Regions from separate parts of the Streptomyces fradiae ATCC 10745 genome, predicted to be linked through region 2. Evidence: riboswitches for the same ligand, from Rfam matches in the RefSeq annotation. Region 2 holds a riboswitch; the other holds the start of a gene.

Region 1 (9,849 bases), 1.4 Mb from region 2:
TCAGCCGCTTGAGGCTGCCCTCGACGGCCCGCCTGATGTTCACGGCGGACAGCCGGTCGTGGTTGGGCCAGACCTCCCCGTCGGGCGCCATCGAGCCGTACACCTTCGTGGCGAGGACGACCTTGTCCCGCCGGCGGGAACCGCCCGCGAACCAGGAGCCGATGATCTCCTCGGTGCGGCCCTTGTCGTCGCCCCAGCCGTAGACGTTGGCCGTGTCGAAGAAGTTGACACCGGCGTCGAGCGCCGCGTCCATGATGGCGTGGCTGTCCGCCTCGTCCGTCTGGGGTCCGAAGTTCATCGTGCCGAGGACGAGTCGGCTGACCTTGAGTCCGGTGCGTCCGAGCTGCGTGTACTTCATGGGAGACAAGCCAACGCCTTGGAGCCCACTCCATGCAAGGCCGCCTCCGGCCCTCCGGCCATACGGCGCGAAGGGGGGGGCCGGTCGGCCGGTGGGGTGGTTCCGGGGGCGGGTGGCGTAGCCCCGCTTTCGCGGGGGGCGGGAGCCTTCGAGGGTGGTGGGGACGGACCGGAAGGCTCACGGAGGGGAGGCGGGGATGGCTCGCATGGCGGTCTGGCGATGGGCGCTCGTCGGCTCGCTGCTGCCGCCGCTCCTCGTGGCGGTGATGCTCCTGTCGCTGCCCTCCGCCCCGTCCGCCGCCGCCGACGGCGCGGGCGCCGGGGCCCTCACCCTGTCCGTCACCGTCAACGGGCTGCCTGGCCGCGCCGCCGAGGACCGCGGCGTTCCCGCCGGCCACCCCGTCGTCAAGCGGTACGTGGTGACGAACCGGTCCGGCGCCGACCTGCACCGCGTCACCGTCACCGACCCGGCCGCCCCCGGCCGGGCCCTGGTCTGCCCGGGCGGGCCCCGCTTCCGGCTGCGGGGCATGGCCGGCGTCGTCTGCACGTCCCGCGTCCCGGCCGCGCCAGGCCGCCACACCACCACGGCCCGCGTCCGCGCCGACATCCCCTCCGTGGGCCTGCGGCCGACGGCCAGCACGACCACCGGCTACCGGGGGGTCGGCGGCGCCTCCGTGGCCGTGCCCTCGGCGGGGAGCGCGCCGCCCCCACCGTAGGCGGCCGGCCGCTCCCCGCCGCCGTCACTTCCGCGCCCCCTCCAGCGCGGCGGCCAGCCGGACCGCCGTGTCCAGGTTGCACCGGCCCAGCTCCACCAGCGGATACGGTGCCTCGCTCGTGACCGTCACCAGGTCCACCCGCAGCGACGGCAGGACCACACCGACCCTGAGCAGCTCGTCCCGCAAGCGGTCCACCGTCTCCTCCGCAGCCCGCAGCCGCTCCGCCATGGCACGCACCTCCATACGCTCTGTGAACGATCTCCCTACACAGCGTGGTCAATGAGGGGGCGCCCTGAACGGAGTCGCCGCCCCGACAACCCCATCTGACTAACCGGACTTGCGCGGCGGCCCCCGCGCCCCCGCCCGGCCGCCCCGCCGGGAACGCCCGAGGGCGGCGGCTCCGGGTGGGAGCCGCCGCCCTCGGGACGGAACGCGCGGGCGCGGGACCGACCGGCGGCGACCGGTCAGGCGCGGGGCCCGTCAGACGCGGGGCCCGTCAGACGCGGGGCCCGTCAGACGCGGGGCCCGTCAGTCGCAGGGCCGTCAGTCGCAGGGCCTGTCAGGCGACGCGGTCGCGGCCGGCCTCGTCGGGCCAGCACTCGACACCGGTCAGGTCCGGCAGGCGGCTCGCCGTGAACACCGGGTCGCGGCCCTCGCGGCGCTGCGCCTGGTAGTCCTCCAGCAGGCGGAAGGCCACCACCGACAGCGGGACGATCGCCGCCAGGTTGACCAGCGCCATGAAGCCCATGAAGACGTCCGCCAGGTTCCACACGACGCTGACCGTGCCGAGCGCGCCGAGGAAGACGGTGACCAGGACGAGCGTCCGGTACGCGGGCAGCGCCCAGCGCTTGGTCGTCATGTACTCGATGTTCGACTCGCCGTAGTAGTAGTTCCCGATCAGCGTCGAGAAGCACAGCATGAAGACGACGACGGTCAGCGCGTGGCCGGCCCAGGCGCCGAGCGTGGACTCCAGCGCGGACTGCGTCAGGTCGGCGCCCTGGCGGCCGGCCAGCGTCGGGTTGGTCGTCAGGATGATGAAGGCGGTCATCGTGCAGATCAGCAGGGTGTCGAAGAAGACGCCCAGCGCCTGTACGAGGCCCTGCTTGACCGGGTGGGTGACCTCGGCGGCGGCGCCCGCGTTGGGGGCGGAGCCGAGACCGGCCTCGTTGGAGAACATGCCGCGCCGGATGCCGTTCTGGATCGCCGCGCCGACGGCGCCGCCCGCGACCTCGCGGAAGCCGAACGCCCCGCCGACGATGTCCGCGAACACGCGCGGGATGTCGCCGACGTTCAGCAGGACGACGATCGCGCCCAGGACCAGGTACAGGATCGCCATCACGGGCACCAGCCACTGGGTGACCGAGGCGATGCGGCGCACGCCGCCGAAGATGACCAGACCCAGCAGGAGGGCGACGGCCGCGCCGATCACCGGGGCGAGCCCGTCGGCGCTCTCGGCGCCCAGGGAGCCGCTGACGACGGCGGTGATGGTGTTGGACTGCACGGCGTTGAAGACGAAGCCGAAGGTCACGGTGATCGTCACGGCGAAGAGCAGGCCCAGCCACGGCTTCTTGAGGCCGCGCCGCATGTAGTACGCGGGGCCGCCGCGGTACGTGCCGTCCTCGTCGCGCACCTTGTACAGCTGCGCCAGCGTCGACTCGACGAACGCGGAGGCCGCGCCGACGAGGGCCATGACCCACATCCAGAAGACCGCGCCGGCGCCGCCGAGCGTGATCGCTCCCGCGACACCCGCGATGTTGCCCGTACCGACGCGGGCCGCGGCGGAGATGGTGAAGGCCCCGAACGACGAGACGGGCTTGCCGCCGCCCCCTGCGGACTCGGGCGCCGGGTCCTTCAGCACGCGGAACATCTCGGGAAGGAGCCGGATCTGCACACCGCGGGACCGCAGGGTGAACCAGAGGCCCGCGAGCACGACGACCGGAATGAGCAGATAGGTCCAGAAGACGTCGTTGACGTCGACGATCAGGGAGTCGAGGGTCTGCACGGGATTCCTTGTGGGGTCGGCTGCACAAGGGCCTCCCACCCGGGGAGACCCGCCCCATCGTCACATGAACAGACAATCAGCCGTAACCACGCCCGGCTTTAAGTGAAATGCCCCACTCTGCCCCTGTGTGCCTCGGTACCTTCTCCGGTCAGCCCCGGACGAACGACCCGGACGACTCCGTACGGAACGAGCCCGGACGGCGAAAGGGGCGGTACCCCCGCACCGGGGGTACCGCCCTCTGACGTCCTACTGGACTGGTCCGATCCGCGAGGATCAGAAGTCCATGTCACCGCCCGGCATGCCGCCGCCGGCCGGCGCGGCGGCCTTCTCCGGCTTGTCGGCGATGACGGCCTCGGTGGTGAGGAACAGCGCGGCGATCGACGCGGCGTTCTGCAGCGCGGAGCGCGTCACCTTGGCCGGGTCGATGATGCCCTCGGCGACCAGGTCGACGTACTCGCCGGTCGCGGCGTTGAGGCCGTGGCCCGGGGTGAGGTTGCGGACCTTCTCCACCACGACGCCGCCCTCGAGGCCGGCGTTGACGGCGATCTGCTTGAGCGGGGCCTCCAGGGCGGCCTTGACGGCGGCGGCACCGGTGGCCTCGTCGCCGTCCAGCTCCAGCTTGTCGAAGACGGCGGACGCCTGGAGCAGGGCCACGCCACCACCGGCGACGATGCCCTCCTCGACGGCGGCCTTGGCGTTGCGCACCGCGTCCTCGATGCGGTGCTTGCGCTCCTTCAGCTCGACCTCGGTGGCGGCACCGGCCTTGATGACGGCCACGCCGCCGGCCAGCTTCGCCAGGCGCTCCTGGAGCTTCTCGCGGTCGTAGTCCGAGTCGGAGTTCTCGATCTCGGCGCGGATCTGGTTGACGCGGCCCTGGACCTGCTCGCTGTCGCCGGCACCGTCGACGATCGTCGTCTCGTCCTTGGTGATGACGACCTTGCGGGCGCGGCCCAGGAGGTCCAGACCGGCGTTCTCCAGCTTGAGGCCGACCTCCTCGGAGATGACCTGGCCACCCGTGAGGATGGCGATGTCGCCGAGCATGGCCTTGCGGCGGTCGCCGAAGCCCGGGGCCTTGACGGCGACGGACTTGAACGTGCCGCGGATCTTGTTGACGACCAGCGTGGAGAGCGCCTCGCCCTCGACGTCCTCGGCGATGATCAGCAGCGGCTTGCCGGACTGCATGACCTTCTCCAGCAGCGGGAGGAGGTCCTTCACCGCGGAGACCTTGGAGTTGACGATGAGGATGTACGGGTCCTCGAGGACGGCCTCCATGCGCTCCATGTCGGTCGCGAAGTACGCCGAGATGTAGCCCTTGTCGAAGCGCATGCCCTCGGTGAGCTCGAGCTCCAGACCGAAGGTGTTGGACTCCTCGACGGTGATGACGCCTTCCTTGCCGACCTTGTCCATGGCCTCGGCGATCAGCTCGCCGATCTGGGTGTCGGCGGCGGAGATGGACGCGGTGGAGGCGATCTGCTCCTTGGTCTCCACGTCCTTCGCCTGCTCCAGCAGCGCACCGGAGACGGCCTCGACGGCCTTCTCGATGCCGCGCTTCAGGGCCATCGGGTTGGCGCCGGCGGCGACGTTGCGCAGGCCCTCGCGGACCAGCGCCTGGGCGAGCACGGTCGCGGTGGTCGTACCGTCACCGGCGACGTCGTCCGTCTTCTTGGCGACTTCCTTGACCAGCTCGGCGCCGATCTTCTCGTACGGGTCCTCGAGCTCGATCTCCTTGGCGATGGAGACACCATCGTTGGTGATCGTGGGGGCGCCCCACTTCTTCTCGAGGACGACGTTGCGACCCTTGGGGCCAAGGGTGACCTTGACGGCGTCGGCGAGCTGGTTCATCCCGCGCTCGAGACCGCGCCGTGCCTCCTCGTCGAACGCGATGATCTTGGCCATGTGAAGTGGTCCTCCCGGACTGGGGTGGATTGCTCCGGACCGCGCTGGCGCCCGCGACGGACGGCCCGTGTGCCGTGTGGTTCCTTGCCCCACACGCCCCTCGGGCCTCACCGACGAGGTCCTTCGTTGTCACTCTCATGCGCAGAGTGCTAACGCCAATGATTAGCACTCGCCCTAGGAGAGTGCAAGCGCCTCACGGCGGCACGGGCCCCGGCAAGCCGGTTTCCGGCGCCCTGCCGGACCCGCCCGCGCCGCGCGCGCCGTCCGGAATGTCCGCTTCCGCAGGCGCGTACGCCCCCCGTGACCCCGCACACCAGGACGCGGTCCCCTCCAGCGGGCCGAGGCGCGCACCCGCCGGGGCGCGGAGGCGTCCGACGGGACGCGGAAGCGTCCGCCGGGGCGCGGAGGCGCCGACGGACCAAAGGGCGCATCCACCGGACCAAGGGGCGCATCCACCGAGCCGAGAGCCGCACCCACCGGGCGAGGGCCTCACCCGCCGGGCCGGGCGGGCGCCGTCAGCCGGGGCCCGACCCCCGGAGCCCCCCGCACACCCCCACCACCCCCGGGGCGCCCCGAGCGCCCCCGCCGCCCGCCCGGGGCGCACCCGGCCGCTCCAGGTCCCGGACAGGCCGGAGGGCCCGCACCCCTCAGGGTGCGGGCCCTCCTTGAATGCCGTTGGCCGGAACGCGTCGTGCCTAGACGGCGATCTTGACCATGTCCGCCTGCGGACCCTTCTGGCCCTGCGAGATCTCGAACTCGACCCGCTGGCCCTCCTCCAGGGTGCGGTAGCCATCCATCTGGATCGCGCTGTAGTGCACGAAGACATCCGCACCACCGTCGACCGCGATGAAGCCGTACCCCTTCTCCGCGTTGAACCACTTGACGGTGCCCTGAGCCATGCCTAACTCCCCTATTACTGGCCCTTGCACAGGACCGCACTTCGCGGACCCGGGTCAGACCTCGCCCACTGACAGGGGTGGGCGTGCGCCGGAACGCGTCGACCGCGGCTGAATGTATCTGCCCAACTGCCCTCTGCAACAGGTCAATCGGACGAGAAATCCGAGCACGGGTGAACGGAAAAGGCGGCCGGAATCGGCGGAATCCAGGGCAAGTCGGGCCGACAAAAGGCGCATAACACTCGGACGTCCACACGAGTTTGGCTACTTCTGGTCGGACCCCGGCGCGTTCTCATATGCGCCCGGCACAGGCGGGGCGGGGAACCGGGCCCACTCTATCGCGCCCGGCCCACCGCTCCCGCCACGCGACGGCACCCCCGTACCCCGCCCGGTCGTGGCCGTGGCGGGGTACGGGGGTGCGGGGTGCGCGGGGTCCCGGGGGCGGCGCCCGACGCGGGGCGCGCCGGTGGGCCGGGGGCGGGGTCAGCCGCCGGCGACCGCCGGGATGATGGAGACGCCGGCGCCCTGCGGGGTCGCCGTGTCGAGGCCCTGCTCGAAGCGGACGTCGTCGTCGTTGACGTAGACGTTCACGAAGCGGCGCAGCTTGCCCTGGTCGTCCAGGACGCGGGCGGCGATGCCCGGGTGGTTCTTCTCCAGGGACTCGATGACCTCGGCGAGGGTGCTGCCCTCCGCCGGCACCTCGGCCTGTCCGCCCGTGTAGGTGCGCAGGATGGTGGGGATGCGGACGTTGACGCTCATGTTCGTGTCTCCGGGGTGTCAGTGGGCGAGGCCGGCGTCGCGGAACGCGTCCAGGCTCGGGCGGATCGTCGTGGTGGGGCCGGTCGTCGGGGCGACCGCGTCCAGGGTCTTCAGACCGTCGCCGGTGTTGAGGACGACGGTGGTGAGGGCCGGGTCCAGCGCGCCGGTCTCGATGAGCTTGCGGGTGACGCCGACGGTCACCCCGCCGGCCGTCTCGGCGAAGATGCCCTCGGTGCGGGCGAGCAGCTTGATGGCGTCGACGATCCGCGCGTCGTCCACGTCCTCGACGGCGCCGCCCGTGCGGCGGGCGATGTCCAGGACGTACGGGCCGTCGGCCGGGTTGCCGATGGCGAGGGACTTGGCGATGGTGTCCGGCTTCTGGGGGCGCACGACGTCGTGGCCGGCCTTGAAGGCGGCCGAGACCGGGGAGCAGCCCTCGGCCTGGGCGCCGAAGATCTTGTACGGGCGGTCCTCGACGAGGCCGAGCGCGATCAGCTCCCGCAGCCCCTTGTCGATCTTGGTGAGCTGGGAACCGGAGGCGATGGGGACGACGATCTGGTCCGGCAGCCGCCAGCCGAGCTGCTCGCAGATCTCGTACGCGAGGGTCTTGGAGCCCTCCGCGTAGTACGGCCGCAGGTTGACGTTGACGAAGCCCCAGCCCTCGCCGAGCGGGTCGCCGATGAGCTCCGAGCAGAAGCGGTTGACGTCGTCGTACGTGCCCTCGATGCCGACCAGGTCGCCGCCGTACACCGCGGCCATGACGACCTTGCCCTGCTCCAGGTCGTGCGGGATGAACACGCAGGAGCGCAGGCCGGCGCGTGCGGCGGCGGCGCCGACCGCGCCCGCCAGGTTGCCCGTGGAGGAGCAGGAGAGGGTGGTGAAGCCGAAGGCGCGCGCGGCCTCCAGGGCCTGGGCGACCACGCGGTCCTTGAAGGAGTGCGTGGGGTTGCCGGAGTCGTCCTTGACGTAGAGGCCGCCGGTCACGCCGAGTTCGCGGGCGAGGTTGTCGGCCTTGACGAGCGGGGTCCAGCCGGGGTTGAGGTTCGGCTTGTCCGCGACGTCCGCGGGGACGGGGAGCAGCGGGGCGTAGCGCCAGATGCTGGCGGGGCCGGACTCGATGCGCTTGCGCAGCTGCTCCGGGTCTCCGGCCGGCAGGTCGTAGGCGACCTCGAGCGGGCCGAAACAGTGGGCGCAGGCGAAGATCGGGCCGAGCGGGAAGCGCTCGCCGCACTCGCGGCAGGAGAGCCCGGCGGCGGGGCCGAGGTCGACGGAGGGGGTACCCGAGGGGGTGGTGGGTGCGGCGGTCTGCACAGCCATGGGAGGCGAGGCCCTTTCTCCTCATCTTCCTCACTGACGCGTGTCGTCGTGAGACGGAATTGGCACCTTCCCGAGCCGGGGGACCTCGCGTGAACGTGCGAGAACCGACTGGAGGGTTGCCGGGGCTTCATCGGGCCGTGTCCCTCTGCCCCTCTGGATGAGCGGTATGCGGTTGTCGGCGCGGGGACCCCGGCATGCGGTGGTCTCGCGCGTTGTTCAAGACTGTAACCGACGGGGCGGGGGTCTGAGACAGGCGTCCGCACCGCGAGATGGATCACATACCCGCCCGTAACGACCGAGAGACCGAGGAGTGGCGCGCGTGCTGGAAGAGGTGGAGCGCTGGCTGGGCCGGCGGTCCTGGTCCGTGGCCGACCGGCCGATCGACCGGCTGCTCGCCGCGAAACGGGCCCACGGCACGACCGTGAGCGTCGTCCTGCCCGCGCTGAACGAGGAGGCGACGGTCGGGGACATCGTCGCCGTGATCCGCCGGGACCTGATGTCGGAGGCGGTGCCGCTCGTCGACGAGCTGGTGGTCCTGGACTCGGGCTCCACGGACCGGACGGCGGAGGTGGCCGCGAAGGCGGGCGCGCGGGTGGTGGCGCGGGACGAGGTGCTGCCCCGCATCCCCGCCGTGCCCGGCAAGGGCGAGGTGCTGTGGCGCTCCCTGCTGGTGACGGACGGGGACGTCGTGTGCTTCGTCGACTCCGACCTGCGGGAGTTCGACGCGGACTTCGTGACGGGGATCGTCGGGCCGCTGCTGACGGAGCCGGACGTGCAGTTCGTGAAGGCGATGTACGACCGGCCGTTCACCGGCGCGGGCGCGGGCGCGGCCGGTGGGGCGGACCGGGGCGGTGCCGGCACCGGGCCGGGCGGCGCGGCCGGGGCCGAGGGGGCTGCCGGGGCTGCCGGGATCGGGGCCGGCGGGGCTGCCGGTGCCGGTGCCGGTGCGGACGGGGGCGCCGGGCAGGGCGGGCGGGTGACGGAGCTGGTGGCGCGCCCGCTGCTGAACCTGCACTGGCCGCTGCTGGCCGGGTTCGTACAGCCGCTGGGCGGCGAGTACGCGGCCCGGCGCTCGCTGCTGGAGCGGTTGCCGTTCCCGGTGGGGTACGGGGTGGAGCTGGGGCTCCTGGTGGACGCGCTGCACCTGGTGGGGCTGGACGCGCTGGCGCAGGTGGACGTGGGCGTGCGGCTGCACCGGCACCAGGACGAGCGGGCGCTCGGCCGGATGGCGGCGGCGATCTACCGGACGGCGCAGCTCCGGCTGTCGCGCGGGCACCTCGTACGCCCCCGGCTCACGCAGTTCGACCGCACCGAGGCCGGGTTCACCCCGCGCACCCACCCGGTGGACACGGAGGAGCGGCCGCCGATGCGGGAGGTCGCGGAGTACGTGCGGAGCCGCCGCGTGGCTTGATTTCCGCACGTTTGAGCGTTTCCCGGTCGGGCTAGGTTCGCCTCATGGTCTCGGACATCCTGGTGGCATCGAATCGTGGTCCGGTCAGCTACGCGCTGCGCGAGGACGGGGCGCTGGAGGCCCGGCGCGGCGGCGGGGGCCTGGTGTCGGGGCTCTCCGCGATCGGGCCCGACGCGGGCGCGGTCTGGGTGTGCGCAGCGCTCGGTGAGGGCGACCGGGAGGCGGTGCGGCGCGGCGTCGGCGAGACGGGTGTCCGGATGCTGGACGTGGACGCGCTGGCGGGCGAGGGGACGCACGCCGACGCGTACAACGGCATCGCCAACTCGGTGCTGTGGTTCGTCCACCACATGCTGTACCAGACGCCGATGGAGCCCGTCTTCGACGCGGCCTTCCGCCGCCGGTGGGAGGCGTACCGGGCGTACAACCGGGCGTTCGCGCAGGCCCTCGCGGCGGAGGCGGCGCCCGGCGCGGCGGTCCTGATCCAGGACTACCACC
Region 2 (9,849 bases):
AGGTCGGCTTCACCGGTCTCGCCGAGGACCGCGAGGTCCCCCTCGACAAGCCCCTCGCCATCACCGCCCGCGACGACGACGCCCGCATCACGGACGTCACCGCCGTCGACGAGGCGGGCCGCCACCTGGCGGGCGAGCTCTCCGCCGACGGCCGCGGCTGGCGCTCCACCGGCGCGCCGGCCGCGGGTGCCCGCTACACCGTCAGGGTCGCCACGGAGAACGGCGACGGAGCCCCCGGCCTGCGCACGATGACGTTCCGCACGGCCCCCGCCCGCAAGCTCCTGAAGGTGGAGTTCGGGCCGGAGGCGGGCACGTACGGCGTGGGACAGCCCCTGACGGCCACCCTCAGCGCCCCCGTGAAGAGCAAGGAGGGCCGCGCGGCGGTCGAGCGCGCCCTCCGCGTCGACTCCACGCCCGAGGTCACCGGCGGCTGGCACTGGGTGGACGACGAGAAGCTGCACTTCCGGCCCAAGGAGTACTGGCCCGCCGGCGCTTCCGTCACCCTCACCAGCACCCTCGGCGGCGCCCACATCGGCGGCGGGCTCTACGGCGCCCCCACCGAACCACTCAAGATCGACATCGGCGACCGGGTCGAGGCCGTCACCGACGCCTCCACCCACACGATGGTCGTCCGGCGCAACGGCGAAGTGATCAACACCATCCCGGTCACCACCGGCAAGCCCGGCTTCGAGACCCGCAACGGCGTCAAGGTGGTGCTGGAGAAGCAGCCGTTCGTGCGGATGCGCAGCACCACCGTCGGCATCGCGGCGGGCAGCAGCGAGTCGTACGACCTGCCCGTCCACTACGCGACCCGCGTCACCTGGAGCGGCGAGTACGTGCACGCCGCGCCCTGGTCGGTCGGCTCGCAGGGGTACGCCAACGTCAGCCACGGCTGCGTCGGGATGTCCACCTCCAACGCCGCCTGGTTCTTCGAGAACTTCCGGCGCGGCGACATCGTCGAGGTCGTCAACAGCCACGGCGAGGACATGACCCCGTTCGGCAACGGCTTCGGGGAGTGGAACATGACCTGGGACCGGTGGCAGCAGGGCAGCGCCGTCCAGGCCGACACCGGCCGCGCGGGCCCCGCCCGGCTGAGCCCCCTCCCGCGGTAGCGGGCCCCCGTCCCGCGGCCCGGCCCACCGTCCCGCCCCCGCGCGGGCCGGGGGCCGGGCCGCCGGTACGCGGGTCCCCGGCCCGGCGGCCCTCACGACCGGTCACGGCGGACCGGTACCGGCCGGGACACCGGCCGGCGAAGACCACCGCCGCCGCCCGGCCCCGCGCCAGGCGGCCCGGCGCCGTTCAAGCCCCGAGGCCGGGGCGCCGTCCAAGGCCCGAGGCCGGGCGGCCCCGGAGGACCGCGCGGCGGTCAGGCCTCCACGGCCAGGCGGCGGTCAGGCCTCCATGGCCAGGCGGCGGTCAGGCCTCCACGGCCAGGCGGCTGCGCAGGAGCGCCGCCAGGGCCTCCGGGAGCTCCGCCGGGTCCACCGGCAGCGTCACGGCCGCGTCGGCCCGGCTCCAGGTCGCCAGCCAGGCGTCCTGCGCCCGCCCGATGAGCAGCAGCACCGGGGGGCACTCGAAGACCTCGTCCTTGATCTGCCGGCACACGCCCATGCCGCCCGCCGGCACGGCCTCGCCGTCCAGCACGCACACGTCGACGCCGCCCGCGTCCAGCCGCTCCAGGACCGCCGGCAGCGTCGCGCACTCGACGTACTCGACCGGGGGGACGTCGGCCGCGGGGCGCCGCCCGGCCGCCAGCCGCACCTGCGCTCGGGTGTTCGCGTCGTCGCTGTAGACCAGTACGGTGGCGCTGGACTGCATGGTTCCTCCGAGATCGTCGCGGGCAGTGCTCGGTAACCGATGCGGCGGATGCTACTCCGTCCCACAGCCCGTCGACAGCGGCCCGACACCGCCGCGGGCGGCCCCTCGCTGGGCCGTTCGGGTGCCCTGGAGGGGCCCTCGGAGGGCCGGGACACTCCGAACGGCACCCCCGGAGTGAGGGCGGGATAAGCGACCGACATAATGTCGGTCGTGGCGACAGCAACGACAGTAGATACCGGGCACGCGCACCCGTCGGTCAATCGACCGAACCTCACCAGCGTCGGAACCATCATCTGGCTGAGTTCCGAGCTGATGTTCTTCGCGGCCCTCTTCGCGATGTACTTCACCCTGCGATCGGTAACGGGTGCCGAATACTGGTCCGAGCAGGCGGACCACCTGAACTTCCCGTTCTCGGCGACCAACACCACGATCCTGGTGCTCTCCTCCCTCACCTGCCAGCTCGGCGTCTTCGCCGCCGAGCGCGGCGACGTGAAGAAGCTGCGCGCCTGGTTCATCGTGACGTTCATCATGGGCGCGATCTTCATCGGCGGCCAGGTCCTCGAGTACACCGAGCTGGTCAAGGAGGCGGGCATGTCCCTGTCCTCCGGCCCGTACGGCTCCGTGTTCTACCTGACCACGGGCTTCCACGGCCTCCACGTGACGGGCGGCCTGATCGCGTTCCTGCTGGTACTCGGCCGGACGTACGCCGCGAAGCGGTTCACTCACGAGCAGGCAACCGCCGCCATCGTCGTGTCCTACTACTGGCACTTCGTCGATGTCGTCTGGATCGGCCTCTTCGCCACGATCTACATGATCAAGTAGTCGGGCTCGGCCCGACCATCCAGCAAGCATCGACGCAGAAGATCCTGACACCGGGGTAATCCGTGAAAAAGCTCTCCGCACGACGACGCCATCCGCTGGCGGCGGTCGTCGTCCTACTTCTCGCGCTGGCGGCCACCGGGGGGCTGTACGCCGCGTTCGCGCCCGCGAGCACGGCACAGGCCGACGAGACCGCCCAGTCCCTCGCCATCGAGGAGGGCAAGAAGCTCTACACCGTCGGCTGCGCCAGCTGCCACGGCACCGGCGGTCAGGGCACCTCCGACGGCCCGTCCCTGGTCGGCGTGGGCTCCGCCGCCGTCGACTTCCAGGTCGGCACCGGCCGCATGCCCGCGCAGCAGCCGGGCGCCCAGGTCCCGCGGAAGAAGAACATCTACACGCAGGCCCAGATCGACCAGTTGGCGGCGTACATCTCCTCGCTCGGCCCGGGTCCCGTCACCCCCACCGAGAAGCAGTACAGCGTGGAAGGCGCCGACATCGCCAAGGGCGGTGAGCTCTTCCGCAACAACTGCGCCCAGTGCCACAACTTCACCGGCAAGGGTGGCGCGCTGACCGAGGGCAAGTACGCGCCCAGCCTCGACGGCGTCAGCGAGAAGCACATCTACGAGGCCATGCAGACCGGCCCGCAGAACATGCCCTCCTTCCCCGACACGACGATGCCGGAGCAGGAGAAGAAGGACATCATCGCGTACATCAAGGCCGTGAACGGTGACGAGACTCCGTCGCCCGGCGGCTTCGCGCTCGGCGGCCTGGGACCGGTCAGCGAGGGCCTGTTCGGCTGGATCTTCGGGCTGGGTTCGCTGATCGCCGTCGCCGTCTGGGTCGCGGCCCACACCGCTAAGGCCAAGAAGTCATGAGTAGCCAAGAGTTTTCCGAGAAGAGCCTGCCGAGCGAGCAGGACACCGCGCACGGCACGGCGGTCGCCGAGAACCCGTTCGCCGACCCGGGGCTGCCGCCCCACAAGCCGCGCATCCAGGACCTCGACGAGCGGGCCGCCAAGCGGTCCGAGCGCACGGTCGCCCTGCTGTTCACGACCTCGATGCTGGCCACCGTCGCCTTCATCGCCTCGTTCGTGATCTTCCCGGTCGACAAGATCGTGTACGTGTGGCCGCTCGGCCACGTGAGCGCGACCAACCTGTCGCTCGGCCTCACGCTGGGCATCGCCCTCTTCTGCATCGGCGCCGGCGCGGTCCACTGGGCCCGCACGCTGATGTCGGACGAGGAGGTCGCCGACGACCGCCACCCGATCGAGGCGGCGCCGGACGTCAAGGCCAAGGTCATGGCCGACTTCGCGGCGGGCGCCGAGGAGTCCGCGCTCGGCCGGCGCAAGCTCATCCGCAACACGATGTTCGGCGCGCTGGCCATGGTGCCGCTCTCCGGCATCGTGCTCCTGCGCGAGCTGGGCCCGCTGCCGGAGAAGAAGCTCTTCCACACCTCGTGGGCCAAGGGCAAGCAGCTCATCAACATGAACACGATGGAGCCGCTGCGTCCCGAGGACGTCACGGTCGGTTCGCTCACCTTCGCCATGCCGGAGGGCCTGAGCGAGGAGGACCACGACTTCAACACCAAGATCGCCAAGGACGCCCTGATGATCGTCCGGCTCCAGCCGGAGGACATCAAGGACAAGCGCGAGCTGGAGTGGTCGCACCAGGGCATCGTCGCCTTCTCCAAGATCTGCACCCACGTGGGCTGCCCGATCTCCCTGTACGAGCAGCAGACCCACCACGTCCTCTGCCCGTGCCACCAGTCCACCTTCGACCTCTCCGACGGCGCCCGCGTCATCTTCGGCCCTGCCGGTCACGCCCTCCCGCAGCTGCGGATCGGCGTCAATGACAAGGGCAACCTCGAAGCGCTCGGCGACTTCGAGGAGCCGGTCGGGCCTGCATTCTGGGAGCGCGGATGAGCACCGCAAAAGACACGACGCGGAAGGCGCCCGCCGGTGAGCGGGTGGCCGACTGGGCGGACGGCCGGCTCGGGATCTACTCCCTGGCCAAGGCCAACATGCGCAAGATCTTCCCGGACCACTGGTCCTTCATGCTGGGTGAGATCTGCCTCTACAGCTTCATCATCATCATCCTCACGGGTGTGTACCTGACGCTGTTCTTCCACCCGAGCATGAACGAGATCGTGTACCACGGCTCGTACGTGCCGATGCAGGGCGTCCGGATGACCGAGGCGTACGCCTCGACGCTGGACATCAGCTTCGACGTGCGCGGCGGTCTGCTGATCCGGCAGATCCACCACTGGGCGGCGCTGATCTTCATCGCCGGCATGTTCGTGCACATGATGCGCGTCTTCTTCACCGGCGCGTTCCGCAAGCCGCGCGAGATCAACTGGCTGTTCGGCTTCCTGCTGCTCGTCCTGGGCATGTTCACCGGTTTCACCGGCTACTCGCTCCCGGACGACCTGCTGTCGGGCACCGGTGTCCGCTTCACCCAGGGCGCGATCCTGTCCGTGCCGATCGTCGGCACGTACATCTCGATGTTCCTCTTCGGAGGCGAGTTCCCCGGCCACGACATGGTCGCCCGGTTCTACTCGATCCACATCCTGCTGCTGCCGGGCATCATGCTCGGCCTCGTGGTGGCGCACCTGATCCTGGTCTTCTACCACAAGCACACGCAGTTCGCGGGCCCCGGCCGCACCAACAAGAACGTGGTCGGCATGCCGCTGCTGCCGGTGTACATGGCCAAGGCCGGCGGCTTCTTCTTCCTGGTGTTCGGTGTCATCGCGGTCATCGCCGCGCTGTTCACCATCAACCCGGTGTGGGCCCTCGGCCCGTACCGCCCGGACATGGTGTCCACCGGCGCCCAGCCCGACTGGTACATGGGCTTCGCCGAGGGTCTCATCCGCGCCATGCCCGGCTGGGAGATCACCCTCTGGGGCCACACCCTGGTCCTGGGCGTCTTCATCCCGCTCGTGATCTTCGGTGTGATGCTGGCCGCCATCGCGGTCTACCCGTTCATCGAGTCGTGGATCACCGGCGACAAGCGCGAGCACCACATCCTGGACCGCCCGCGCAACGCCCCGACCCGCACGGGCCTCGGCGTCGCCTGGGTCACCGGCTACATGGTGATGCTGGTGGGCGGTGGCAACGACATCGTCGCCACCTACTTCCACCTGTCGATCAACGCGGTCACCTGGTTCGTCCGCATCGCGTTCTTCGCCGGACCGGTCCTCGCCTTCGTCATCACCAAGCGGATCTGCCTCGGCCTCCAGCGCCGCGACCGCGACAAGGTGCTGCACGGCCGCGAGACCGGCATCATCAAGCGGCTGCCGCACGGTGAGTTCGTCGAGGTCCACGAGCCGCTCAGCCAGGCGCAGCTGCACGCGCTGACCGCGCACGAGCAGTACGTCCCGGCGGAGATCGGCCCGACGGTCGACGAGAACGGCGTCGAGCGCAAGCCCTCCGCCGCCCAGAAGCTGCGCGCCAAGCTCAGCAAGGGCTACTACGGCGAGGGGAACCAGGTCCCCAAGGCCACGGTGGAGGAGTACAAGGAGATCAGCGCGGGCCACGGCCACCACTGATCGCCCTCACCCCCGGGGCCCCGCCCCGGGGGGTGAGCCCTGAGAGTCGCCACGGTGAGAGCCCCGTCCAGTCCACGGACGGGGCTCTTCGCCGTCCCCGGCGGCTCGCTAGGCTGGACCCGTCATCATCCGTCACGGAACCGGGAGCGACCATGAGCGCTGTGCCACCCGCTGGAGGCTCTACCGCGGCGGGCCGCTCCTGGCCCGCCGTCCTCGACACCCTGCTCTCGGGGCGGGACCTCGACGCGGACACGACCGCGTGGGCGATGGAGCGCATCCTCAGCGGGGAGGCCACCGACGCGCAGATCGCCGGGTTCGCGGTGGCGCTGCGAGGCAAGGGCGAGACCGTGGAGGAGATCTCCGGCCTCGTCCGCACCATGTACGAGCACGCCCGCACGATCGAGGTGCCGGGCCCCTCGGTGGACATCGTCGGCACGGGCGGCGACGGCGCCAGGACCGTCAACGTCTCCACGATGTCGGCGATCGTCGTCGCCGGTACGGGCGCGAAGGTCGTCAAGCACGGCAACCGCGCCGCGTCGTCCGCCTCCGGCGCCTCGGACGTGCTGGAGAAGCTGGGCGTCGACCTGGGGCTGTCCCCGGAGCGGGTCGCCGAGGTGGCGGAGGAGGCCGGCATCACCTTCTGCTTCGCCGTCACCTTCCACCCGGCGCTCCGCCATGTCGCCCGCGCCCGCAAGGAGATGGGCATCCGGACCACGTTCAACTTCCTGGGCCCGCTGACCAACCCGGCCCGCGTGCGGGCCCAGGCCACGGGTGTGGCCGACGCCCGGATGGCGCCGATCCTGGCCGGTGTGCTCGCCGAGCGCGGCTCGTCGGCGCTGGTCTTCCGGGGGGACGACGGGCTGGACGAGCTGACCACGACGGCCGGTTCGCGGGTGTGGGTCGTCCGGGACGGGACCGTCCGCGAGGAGGCGTTCCACCCGCGCGACGTCGGCCTCGACGTGGTGCCGGTGGAGGCGCTGCGGGGCGCCGACGCCTCGTACAACGCGGACGTGGCGCGGCGGCTGCTCGCCGGGGAGACCGGGCCCGTGCGGGACGCGGTGCTGCTGAACTCGGCGGCGGCGCTGGTGGCGCTGGAGCCTGCGGACGCGCCGCTGGCCGAGCAGCTGCGGGCCGGTATGGCGAAGGCCGCCGAGTCCATCGACTCGGGCGCGGCCCGCGACGTCCTGGACCGCTGGGTGCGGGCCAGCCACAGGTGAGCCGGCGGGCCCGCCGCGCCGGCTCCCGGGGTCGGCGCCGCGGGCCCGCCCGTCCGGCGGTCCGCCCGCCGTACGGTCCGTCCGCCGTACGGGCCACCCGTCTTGCGTGGGGGGCGGGTGCGTGTGGCAGGATGCTCGGCAAGGTCATGAGTGACAGCGATTACGGCCCCGGCCCGCTGTCCGGCAACCCTCCGTCCGTGGCGGGGTGCCCCGGGTGAAGACCAGGCCGCGGGCAGCGAGGTCCGCGGCAAGCGCGGACCCCTGCACACCCTGGGGTCCTGGTCCCGAGGGAGCAGTCTCGTGAGCAAGCGAATGCGCTAGGGCCCCGGGCCCTTCCCCCCTCCGCACGGCCGTCGTCGTCGCCGTGCGTCGAGGCGTCACCCCGCGTGCGGTACGGCCGTCGAGCCGTCCCCGCGGGCCCGCACACCCCTTTCGCCGCGTTCCCGCCAGGAGATTCCGCCATGCCCGCGTACCCGAACACCGCCTGCGCCCCGGCCCCTTCGGCCGTCTCCGCCGCCCCTTCCGCCCCGGCCGTCTCCGCCGCCCCCTCCGCCCCGGCCGTCTCCTCTGCCCCTTCCGCCCCGGCCGCCTCCGCCGCCGTCGACGGTGCCGCCCGTGCCGCCTCCCCGGCGGGGGTGGTGGCCGGCGCCGACAGCCCGGCCGCCGCTCCGGCCGGCGCCCCCGCGGGGCACGTCCCCGCCCCGGCCGCCGTCCTGCCGCTGCCCGTGCTCGGCCGGGACGTGACCGTGCCGCTCGTCACCGGCGGGGAGGCCGTCTACGCCGCGCTCGACTACGCGGCCAGCGCCCCCGCGCTCCAGCGGGTGTGGGACGACGTCGCCGCGTACGCCCCGTACTACGGCAGCGTCCACCGGGGCGCCGGGTACCTGTCGCGGCTCTCCACCGAGCTGCTGGAGGACAGCCGCCGCACGGTCGCGGAGTTCCTCGGCTGCCGCCCCGGCGACCAGGTGGTCTTCACCCGCTCGACGACCGACTCGCTCAACCTGCTCGCCCGCGCCCTGCCCGCCGGCTGCGAGGTCTTCGTCTTCGAGACCGAGCACCACGCGGCGCTGCTGCCGTGGCGGGGGGCCCGCGTGACGTACCTGGAGGCGCCGCGCACCCCGGCGGCGGCCGTGGAGGCGCTGGAGCGGGCGCTCGTGCACCGGGAGCCGTACGGGCCCGCGCTGGTGTGCGTGACGGGCGCGTCGAACGTGACCGGCGAGCTGTGGCCGGTACGGGAGCTGGCGGCCGCCGCGCACGCCCACGGGGCGCGGATCGTGCTGGACGCCGCCCAGCTCGCGCCGCACCACCCGGTGGACGTGGCGGAGCTGGACGTGGACTGGGTGGCCTTCTCCGGGCACAAGCTCTACGCCCCGTTCGGCGCCGGGGTGCTCGCCGGGCGGGCCGACTGGCTGCGGGAGGCCGAGCCCTACCTGGCGGGCGGCGGCGCGTCCCGGTCGGTGGCGCGGCGGGCGGACGGCGGGGTGGAGGCGCTCTGGCACACGACGGAGGCCCGCCACGAGGCCGGCTCGCCCAACGTGATCGGCGCCTACGCCGTCGCGTCGGCGTGCCGGGCGCTGCGGGAGGCCGGGTTCGACGCGCTGGTGGCCCGCGAGCGGGAGCTGGTCGAGCGGGTGCGCGAGGGGCTGGCGCGGGTGCCGGGGGTGCGGGTGCTGTCGCTGTTCGGCGACGACGCCCCGCGCGTGGGGGTGCTGTCCTTCACGGTGGAGGGCTGGAGCGGCGCGCACCTCGCGGCGGCGCTCTCCGCCGAGTACGGCATCGGGGTCCGCGACGGGCTGTTCTGCGCGCACCCGCTGGTGCGGGCCCTGCTGGGCGGGTCGGAGCGGGAGCCGGCGGAGTGCGGGGCGCCGCGGGCCGGTTCGGGGGAGCGGGCGGCGGGCGCGGTCCGGGTCAGCTTCGGCGCGGGGACCCCGGACGAACACGTCGACCGCTTCCTGCGGGCCGTGCGCGAGCTGGTCGCGGACGGCGCCCGGTGGAGCTACCGCACGGAGGACGGGCGCTGCGTGCCGGAGCGGGGCTGAGGGCGGGACGCACCGGACCGGAGCGCCAGGGTGCGGCGGCGCCGGACCGGGGCCGGCCGGGGCCGAGGGGCGGCCGGGGCCGAGGGCCGGCGCGTACCGGACGGGGCCGTCCAGGGCGGCGCGTGCCGGGCGGAGGGCCGGGGCCGCGGGGCGGAGCCGTGCCGTGGCCGAATCCCCCTCCCCCGTTCGGGTGAATCGGTGGGGGTCGGTCAGGCGTCGAGCCCGATGGCGAAGGCCGCTTCCAGGTCGTGCTGCGAGTACGTGCGGAACGCGACGTGGGTGTCCGTGGCGACGACGCCGGGGATCTTGCTGATGCGGCCGGGGATGATGTCGGCCAGGTTCTCGTGCTTGGGCACGCGGACCATGGCGACCAGGTCGTACGTCCCGGTGACGGAGAAGACCTCGCTCACGCT

The links. Region 2 has a riboswitch for S-adenosylmethionine ahead of CP974_RS07265 (aminotransferase class V-fold PLP-dependent enzyme). Riboswitches for the same ligand answer to the same signal wherever they lie in the genome.
Region 1: another riboswitch for S-adenosylmethionine. It lies ahead of thrC (threonine synthase); the one in region 2 lies ahead of CP974_RS07265 (aminotransferase class V-fold PLP-dependent enzyme).

What each region holds. Positions count from the first base shown of each region.
Region 1 is NZ_CP023696.1:3,014,784-3,024,632, forward strand. It holds gene CP974_RS13280 (aldo/keto reductase) at 1-358, opposite strand, end outside; gene CP974_RS13285 (hypothetical protein) at 564-1,073, shown strand; gene CP974_RS13290 (hypothetical protein) at 1,098-1,316, opposite strand; gene CP974_RS13295 (alanine/glycine:cation symporter family protein) at 1,633-3,075, opposite strand; gene groL (chaperonin GroEL) at 3,349-4,971, opposite strand; gene CP974_RS13305 (cold-shock protein) at 5,667-5,870, opposite strand; gene CP974_RS13310 (ubiquitin-like small modifier protein 1) at 6,351-6,626, opposite strand; gene thrC (threonine synthase) at 6,645-7,943, opposite strand; SAM riboswitch class I at 7,962-8,107, opposite strand; gene CP974_RS13320 (glucosyl-3-phosphoglycerate synthase) at 8,263-9,354, shown strand; gene CP974_RS13325 (alpha,alpha-trehalose-phosphate synthase (UDP-forming)) at 9,399-9,849, shown strand, end outside.
Region 2 is NZ_CP023696.1:1,643,018-1,652,866, reverse strand. It holds gene CP974_RS07300 (L,D-transpeptidase) at 1-1,112, shown strand, start outside; gene CP974_RS07295 (DNA-binding transcriptional response regulator) at 1,417-1,818, opposite strand; gene ctaE (aa3-type cytochrome oxidase subunit III) at 2,020-2,640, shown strand; gene qcrC (cytochrome bc1 complex diheme cytochrome c subunit) at 2,703-3,512, shown strand; gene qcrA (cytochrome bc1 complex Rieske iron-sulfur subunit) at 3,509-4,558, shown strand; gene qcrB (cytochrome bc1 complex cytochrome b subunit) at 4,555-6,180, shown strand; gene trpD (anthranilate phosphoribosyltransferase) at 6,333-7,397, shown strand; SAM riboswitch class IV at 7,540-7,657, shown strand; gene CP974_RS07265 (aminotransferase class V-fold PLP-dependent enzyme) at 7,859-9,436, shown strand; gene CP974_RS07260 (Lrp/AsnC family transcriptional regulator) at 9,646-9,849, opposite strand, start outside.